Regions from separate parts of the Shigella dysenteriae genome, predicted to be linked through region 1. Evidence: predicted binding sites of a transcription regulator. Region 1 holds the regulator's gene; the other holds the start of a gene.
What was found. The regulator PurR, encoded in region 1, represses purine synthesis genes. The targets are predictions, from matches to a motif close to CANGCAAACGTTTGCNTG.
Positions count from the first base shown of each region.

Region 2: a site for PurR is predicted at 2,241-2,258, ahead of purT (formate-dependent phosphoribosylglycinamide formyltransferase). Genes of this name have one in related genera too.

Region 1 covers NZ_CP055055.1:2,513,818-2,518,244, forward strand. Annotated here, with positions in the region: gene sodB (superoxide dismutase [Fe]) at 1-483, shown strand, start outside; gene HUZ68_RS11990 (MFS transporter) at 629-1,798, opposite strand; gene cydH (cytochrome bd-I accessory subunit CydH) at 1,964-2,053, opposite strand; gene purR (HTH-type transcriptional repressor PurR) at 2,352-3,377, shown strand; gene punR (DNA-binding transcriptional activator PunR) at 3,374-4,306, opposite strand; gene punC (purine nucleoside transporter PunC) at 4,419-4,427, shown strand, end outside.
Region 2 covers NZ_CP055055.1:2,711,652-2,716,078, forward strand. Annotated here, with positions in the region: gene ptrB (oligopeptidase B) at 1-254, opposite strand, end outside; gene HUZ68_RS12985 (tellurite resistance TerB family protein) at 463-1,122, opposite strand; gene yebF (protein YebF) at 1,448-1,804, opposite strand; gene yebG (DNA damage-inducible protein YebG) at 1,871-2,161, opposite strand; gene purT (formate-dependent phosphoribosylglycinamide formyltransferase) at 2,295-3,473, shown strand; gene kdgA (bifunctional 4-hydroxy-2-oxoglutarate aldolase/2-dehydro-3-deoxy-phosphogluconate aldolase) at 3,529-4,170, opposite strand; gene edd (phosphogluconate dehydratase) at 4,207-4,427, opposite strand, start outside.

The DNA of each region.
Region 1 (4,427 bases):
ACTTATGTCACTAACCTGAACAACCTGATTAAAGGTACCGCGTTTGAAGGTAAATCACTGGAAGAGATTATTCGCAGCTCTGAAGGTGGCGTATTCAACAACGCAGCTCAGGTCTGGAACCATACTTTCTACTGGAACTGCCTGGCACCGAACGCCGGTGGCGAACCGACTGGAAAAGTCGCTGAAGCTATCGCCGCATCTTTTGGCAGCTTTGCCGATTTCAAAGCTCAGTTTACTGATGCAGCGATCAAAAACTTTGGTTCTGGCTGGACCTGGCTGGTGAAAAACAGCGATGGCAAACTGGCTATCGTTTCAACCTCTAACGCGGGTACTCCACTGACCACCGAAGCGACTCCGCTGCTGACCGTTGATGTCTGGGAACACGCATATTACATCGACTATCGCAATGCACGTCCTGGCTATCTGGAGCACTTCTGGGCGCTGGTGAACTGGGAATTCGTAGCGAAAAATCTCGCTGCATAATAACTGATGGCAAATGCAGCATTGCCTGATGCGCTTCGCTTACCATGCCAACGCGGATGAGGCGTTAACAGCGTATTCGGCAAGATAAATCGCACGTTGTCAGCAACTGTAACGCAGAAGGTTATCCTTCTGCGTTTTTGTTTAATTAGCTGTTAGCAACGCAAACTGTTTCAGGTTGTTTTCTGGCTGACATAAACACCAGCAATAATGCCAGTCCCGCGACAATCGCTCCCATCACCGGCACAAAGCTGTATCCCAGCCCAGCGGAAATTACCGCACCACCAGCAGCTGCTCCCAGCGCATTTCCAAGATTAAAGGCACCAATATTGACTGATGAAGACAGACCTGGCGCTTCACTGGCGACACGCATCACGCGCATCTGTAACGGCGGTACGACCGCAAAGGTTGCTGCGCCCCACACCACCATGCTAATAGCTGCGCCGAACTCATTGCGGGCCAGGAACGGGATTGCCAGCATAATCACCATCAACAACAACAAAAAGCCTTTCAACGTGCCGTTAACTGAACGATCTGCCAGTTTGCCGCCGAGATAGTTACCGATAGAGAATCCGACACCAATCAGCACCAGCATTGCCGTGACGAACACTGGTGTTGCGTGGGTAATACTTTGTAGTACCGGAGAGATATAGGTGTAGAGAGTAAACATTGCACCAGCTCCCAGTACCGTCGTCAGCAATGCAGACAGCACCTGCGGACGCATTAATACCGCCAGCTCTTTTTTCACTTCAGGTCGTGCCCCTGCACCACCTTTAGGTAATGAGAAGAACAGACTTACCATTGAAATCACTCCCAGCCCCGCCGTTGCCAGAAATGACATCCGCCAGCCGATGGTTTCACCCAACCAGGTCGCCGCCGGCACGCCACCGATATTTGCCAGGGTTAACCCCATAAACATAGTGGCAACTGCGCTGGCCTGTTTATGTTTTGGCACCACGCTTGCGGCCACGACTGAACCCAAACCAAAAAATGCTCCGTGATTCAGGCTGGTCAAAATGCGTGAAAGCATCAGGGTCATATAATCCGGCGCGATGGCGGAAAGTACGTTGCCGAGCGTGAAAATTGCCATCAGGAAAATCAACGCACTGCGGCGGGCACGATGAGAAAGTAGAAGCGTCATCAGCGGCGCGCCAACCATTACGCCAACTGCATAGGCACTGATTAACATTCCGGCAGCGGGAATCGAGACATCCACACCGCGCGCAATGACGGGCAACAAGCCCATTGGCGAGAACTCCGTTGTCCCGATACCAAACGCGCCAATCGCCAGCGCCAGCAACGGATAGTTAATTTTCATGCCTTATCTCCACCTCTTCGCGTCATTACGCGATATTCATTAAAGTGGCGAAAGCATGACAGCAATCACAAAAAAATGAAAATAACAAAAAGAGAAAACACTTTTGCCATTTTGCTAACAAACAGGAAGGAGATGCGAGGGAGAACGCGCTCCCTCGAGAGGAAATCAGTGCAGCGCGGCAGTCAAACCCACGGCTACGATCAAACCGAGGACGATAATCGTTGTTACCAGTGAAAATTTAAGGTCGGTGCTCATCAAGTTTTCTCCTTTTTTATTACCACACAAAAAGTGATATTACGCATTTTTACACACTGTGATGAAAAAATCTCCCGTCATTTATAATGATAAGTGTTTTTACCACTTCCCCTTTTCGTCAAGATCGGCCAAAATTCCACGCTTACACTATTTGCGTACTGGCCATTGACCCCTTCCTGACGCTCCGTGTCGTTTTTCCGGCGTACCGCAACACTTTTGTTGTGCGTAAGGTGTGTAAAGGCAAACGTTTACCTTGCGATTTTGCAGGAGCTGAAGTTAGGGTCTGGAGTGAAATGGAATGGCAACAATAAAAGATGTAGCGAAACGAGCAAACGTTTCCACTACAACTGTGTCACACGTAATCAACAAAACACGTTTCGTCGCTGAAGAAACGCGCAACGCCGTGTGGGCAGCGATTAAAGAATTACACTACTCCCCTAGCGCGGTGGCGCGTAGCCTGAAGGTTAACCACACCAAGTCTATCGGTTTGCTGGCGACCAGCAGCGAAGCGGCCTATTTTGCCGAGATCATTGAAGCGGTTGAAAAAAATTGCTTCCAGAAAGGTTACACCCTGATTCTGGGTAATGCGTGGAACAATCTTGAGAAACAGCGGGCTTATCTGTCGATGATGGCGCAAAAACGCGTCGATGGTCTGCTGGTGATGTGTTCTGAGTACCCAGAGCCGTTGCTGGCGATGCTGGAAGAGTATCGCCATATCCCAATGGTGGTGATGGACTGGGGTGAAGCAAAAGCTGACTTCACCGATGCGGTCATTGATAACGCGTTCGAAGGCGGCTACATGGCCGGGCGTTATCTGATTGAACGCGGTCACCGCGAAATCGGCGTCATCCCCGGCCCGCTGGAACGTAACACCGGCGCAGGCCGCCTTGCCGGTTTTATGAAGGCGATGGAAGAAGCGATGATCAAGGTGCCGGAAAGCTGGATTGTTCAGGGTGACTTTGAACCCGAATCTGGTTATCGCGCCATGCAGCAAATACTGTCGCAGCCGCATCGCCCTACTGCCGTCTTCTGTGGTGGCGATATCATGGCAATGGGCGCACTTTGTGCTGCTGATGAAATGGGTCTGCGCGTCCCGCAGGATGTTTCGCTGATCGGTTATGATAACGTGCGCAACGCCCGCTATTTTACGCCGGCGCTGACCACGATCCACCAACCAAAAGATTCGCTGGGTGAAACAGCGTTCAACATGCTGTTGGATCGTATCGTCAACAAACGTGAAGAACCGCAGTCCATTGAAGTGCATCCGCGCTTGATTGAACGCCGCTCCGTGGCTGACGGCCCGTTCCGCGACTATCGTCGTTAATCACCCGTTGCGGGAGTCTCTTCCGGCTCCCGCAGCCACTCCTTATTCAGCGTCTCACTATCGCCGAGATACTCAAGCAGCCAGGTTAACGCAGGCGACATATCATTTTGCTGCCATGTCAGACAACATGCCGAATCCGGGAAGGGGTTTTCCAATTCAAGTGCTACCCACTTCCCCTCATTAAGCCACGGTTTGGCGAAATGTGTTGGCACCATCCCTATGCATAATCCTGCCGAGATACAGGTTGCCGATGATTCCCAGTCAGGCACGACAACTCTTTTTTGGTTATCCAGCAACCAGGTAATACGTTTAGGTAGCGTTCGCGAGGTGTCTTCGCGCACCAACGACGGCCAGTTGCGCAACGTATCATCGCTGAATGGGCCATCCATCAACGCCAGCGGGTGGTGGCTGGCAACAACGCAACTCCAGCTTAGCATCCCCATATCCCGGAAGGCATAACGACCGCCTACCGGAATCGCGCGTGTTGCGCCAATCGCCAGTTCCACGCGCCCGTCGGAAAGCGCATCCCAGACACCGTTGAACACTTCCTGAAAGACAAGAAGTTCGACATCATCAAAATGGCGATAAAAATCAACGATCATCTGCCGTGTACGTTCTGGCCTGACAATATTATCCACTGCGATAGCTAACTGACCGCGCCAACCGTTCGCTATCTGCTGACATTGCTGGCGGGTGATCTGCATTTTTTTGACAACAGAGCGCCCTTCTTTGAGAAACCACGCTCCAGCAGCGGTCAGCTCCACATCACGGTGCCGTCGTTCAAAGAGCGGCACCGCCAGCCACTCTTCCAGCTGACGCACGGTATAGCTGACCGCAGAAGGAACGCGATGCAGCTCCTGTGCCGCAGCGCTAAAACTACCATTACGCGCTACCGCATCAACAACTTCGAGTGAATATTCTGACCACATAGTCTGCCTGCAAAATTTTTGAAATCAGTCATCAAATATTACCGTTTCACAACACTAATTTCACTCCCTACACTTTGCGGCGGTGTTTAATTGAGAGATTTAGAGAATATACATGCAACCT
Region 2 (4,427 bases), 200 kb from region 1:
TAGCGGTAGCCATTTTTGATGTAGGGCGCAGAAACTTCTCGTTGCGGAATGCGGTCGATGATTTCCTTTAAGATGCGATCCTGCAAGGCTTGTTGTGAGGCCATCACCCGATGACCGTAACTATTTTCTTGTTGCAGGTAGTCCAGGACTTCCGGCTGAGAACGCGTATCGTCCCGCAGCCAGTAGTAATTATCGATGCGCGTATCGCCATGAAGCGTCATGGCGTGGGGAATGCGGGCGGCTTTTGGTAGCATGTTATTGTTCTTTCTGGTTGAAACATCTTATAAGGGTGGCAAAACTCACCGGGGATGCAAGCGAAACAGGGCAGTCATTGCTTAGATGATGACAGGTAATGGCGCGAATATCGAATGTTATGCAGACAGAGAAAATCAGCCTGTTCAAATGGCTGTGCGGTTCTGGATAGCCCGAAATAGTCAACTTCAGGCTATCCAGAGAGCGGAATTATTCCGCCAAAGTGCGTTTTTGCTGTTCGAGATCGCGTTCAATGCCTTCACGAACATCCTGGGGGATTTTCAGCGCGTCACCCAGTGCATTCAGGTAACTGCGTTCCATAAAATGGTCAATATCAATAGCCGCGCAGCTCAGGAAATAGATTTCCAGCGCCTCTTCTTCATTGCGGACCCCGGTAGCCAGGCGTTGTGGATCCAGCGGTTGTTCGATTGCCTGCTCAATGAGTACCCGCCCCTGCTCTTCCACGCCGGCTTCACGCAATTGCTGGTCGATTGTCGCACGTTCTTTGGCATCAATATGACCATCACTTTTAGCGGCAAAGACTAGCGCAAGGATCAAACGTTCCGTACGCTCATCCAGCGGCGTACTTTGCGCGCCAAACTGCGGTTCGTCCTGATGCGCCGCGCGAATTTTATCTTTGTATTTATTCCACAGCACCGTACCCGCTACCGCTCCGCCGCCAACCAGCAACGCGTTGGTGCCATATTTCGTAAGAAGTTTACGTGCTGATTTATTTGCGACCAGCAGTCCAGCCAGTCCACCTAATGCGCCCGGCACTAAAAGTTTGCCCAATCCCTGATCCGCAGACGAGGAGGTAGAAGAACTGCTTTGCCCAAGCAGGGATTGCAGTTGATTTAACCAGTTAGCCATATTTGCTCCTCAATAACCATTTTTAGTGCCTGTAGCATAGTGGATGAGGATGTCAGAAAATGTATATCGAGACAAAAGATGCGCAAATAAGCGGGGCGGTTGGCCGTTATTCAAAGAAATTCGCGCCAGGTAAGGTGTTTACTGTATATCAGGTGATAAGGGTATTTTAGGTGAAAGTAGTTTGACGTTTTGAGTGGCATTGTTTGATGCTGATTGCCCGATGCGACGCTGTTGCGTCTTCTCAGGCCTACGATTGTGGTGCGTTTTGGGGCGGACAAGGCACTCGCGCCCATCCGCCAACGGTCAATCGAATTATCAGAACCCATTAACGCCGCTGATATTCCGCCATTCCCGCTTTGCAGTCCACGCTGACCTGGTAATGAATATCGGCACTTTTACCACGCACGGTTAGCGGTACTGACCATTTATCATCTTTACCCTGAATGTCCTGCAAACTGACCCAAGCCACGGGATCGGCCTGACCGACAATTTTTTGATCATCTGCCCAGCGCGCCACGCGATTTTGTTGATAATCACGTTTTACACTCGCGGCAATTCCGGCAGCATCCAGACCTTCACACTTTGGGAAAGTGACCGACTTGCTGGTTTCATTATTGGCAGCGAAAACTGATGCGCAGGCAGAAACCAACAACAGCCCTAAAAACGCCCCTCTTTTTTTCATGTTTTTCTCCATAGCACAATGATTCAGGAGAAAGCATGGTACAAATTGTCAGGAGCGCAAGTTGCTTCAGGCCGCGTGTGAGGCATCTTCCTCTTCGGATTCAGCACCGACGACCTGTGGGGACGGTAATTTGCCGGTTTTCAGAATGGTGCTCAGCACATCTTTTTGTTCTGCCAGCCATAGCGAAAGGGCTTCACGTTGCTCGTCTTCCATTTGCACTGGAGAATTTGTCAGCCAGGTGTCAAGCAGATCCGCCGTATCAAGCATTTTGTCATAAGCATCGGCTTCCTTTTTGCTGGTAAACGACATTTTCTCTTCGCCCTCACGAATGACTACGTATTTAACTTCAACCGCCATTTGCAGCCTCTCATAATAACTGTGATTTTATACAGTATATTTCTTTTCGGTTGAGAAATCAACACCAGCAATAAAGACACACGCAAACGTTTTCGTTTATACTGCGCGCGGAATTAATCAGGGGATATTAGTTATGACGTTATTAGGCACTGCGCTGCGTCCGGCAGCAACTCGCGTGATGTTATTAGGCTCCGGTGAACTGGGTAAAGAAGTGGCAATCGAGTGTCAGCGTCTCGGCGTAGAGGTGATTGCCGTCGATCGCTATGCCGACGCACCAGCCATGCATGTCGCGCATCGCTCCCATGTCATTAATATGCTTGATGGTGATGCATTACGCCGTGTGGTTGAACTGGAAAAACCACATTATATCGTGCCGGAGATCGAAGCTATTGCCACCGATATGCTGATCCAACTTGAAGAGGAAGGACTGAATGTTGTCCCCTGCGCTCGCGCAACGAAATTAACGATGAATCGCGAGGGTATCCGTCGCCTGGCGGCAGAAGAGCTGCAGCTGCCCACTTCCACTTATCGTTTTGCCGATAGCGAAAGCCTTTTCCGCGAGGCGGTTGCCGCCATTGGCTATCCCTGCATTGTAAAACCGGTGATGAGCTCTTCCGGCAAGGGGCAGACGTTTATTCGCTCTGCAGAGCAACTTGCTCAGGCATGGGAATACGCTCAGCAAGGCGGTCGCGCCGGAGCGGGCCGCGTAATTGTTGAAGGCGTCGTTAAGTTTGACTTCGAAATTACCCTGCTAACCGTCAGCGCGGTGGATGGCGTCCATTTCTGTGCACCAGTAGGTCATCGCCAGGAAGATGGCGACTACCGTGAATCCTGGCAACCACAGCAAATGAGCCCGCTTGCCCTTGAACGTGCGCAGGAGATTGCCCGTAAAGTGGTGCTGGCACTGGGCGGTTATGGTCTGTTTGGTGTCGAGCTGTTTGTCTGTGGTGATGAGGTGATTTTCAGTGAGGTCTCCCCTCGTCCACATGATACCGGGATGGTGACGTTAATTTCTCAAGATCTCTCAGAGTTTGCCCTGCATGTACGTGCCTTCCTCGGACTTCCGGTTGGCGGGATCCGTCAGTATGGTCCTGCAGCTTCTGCCGTTATTCTGCCACAATTGACCAGTCAGAATGTCACGTTTGATAATGTGCAGAATGCCGTAGGCGCAGATTTGCAGATTCGTTTATTTGGTAAGCCGGAAATTGATGGCAGCCGTCGTCTGGGGGTGGCACTGGCTACTGCAGAGAGTGTTGTTGACGCCATTGAACGCGCGAAGCACGCCGCCGGACAGGTAAAAGTACAGGGTTAAACCCGGCAAATAAACGCTACAAAAATGCCCGATCCTCGATCGGGCATTTTGACTTTTACAGCTTAGCGCCTTCTACAGCTTCACGCGCCAGCTTAGTAATGCGGTCGTAATCGCCCGCTTCCAGCGCATCTGCCGGAACCAACCAGGAACCACCGATGCACAGCACGCTTTTCAGCGCCAGGTAGTCACGGTAGTTAGCCGGAGAAATACCACCCGTCGGGCAGAAACGGACCTGGGAGAACGGACCCGCGATCGCCTGCAGGGCTTTCACGCCGCCGTTAGCTTCAGCCGGGAAGAATTTGAACTCTTTCAAACCGTAGTCCATACCCAGCATCAGTTCGGAAACAGTGCTGATCCCCGGAATCAGCGGAATAGTCCCTTCGGTAGCAGCTTTCAGCAGCGGCTCGGTCAGACCCGGGCTAATTGCGAACTGTGCACCCGCTTCAGTGACTTCTGCCAGCTGCTGTGGATTCAGCACCGTACCGGCACCCACAATCGCTTCAGGCACTTCTTTGGCGATAGCACGGATAGCGTCAACTGCACACTCGGTACGCAGAGTCACTTCCAGAACGCGCACCCCACCAGCAACCAACGCTTTTGCCATCGGCACCGCGTGTTCCAGTTTTTTTACCACGATAACCGGTACAACCGGGCCGGTGGTCAGGATTGATTCTGCACTTGTTTTCCAGTTTTTCATCAGAGTTTTCTCTCGCCTGATTACAAATTTGTCGTCTTAAAAAGTGATACAGGTTGCGCCCTGTTCGGCACCGGACAGTTTTTCACGCAAGGCGCTGAATAATTCACGTCCTGTTCCCACGCGTGACGCGCTCAGGTCAGGAATGTGTGGTTCGCGAGCAGCCAGTTCCGCTTCGTCTACCAGCAGCGTCAGTTCGCCTGTCTGTCCATTCACACGAATGATGTCCCCGTCGCGCACTTTTGCCAGCAGCCCGCCAT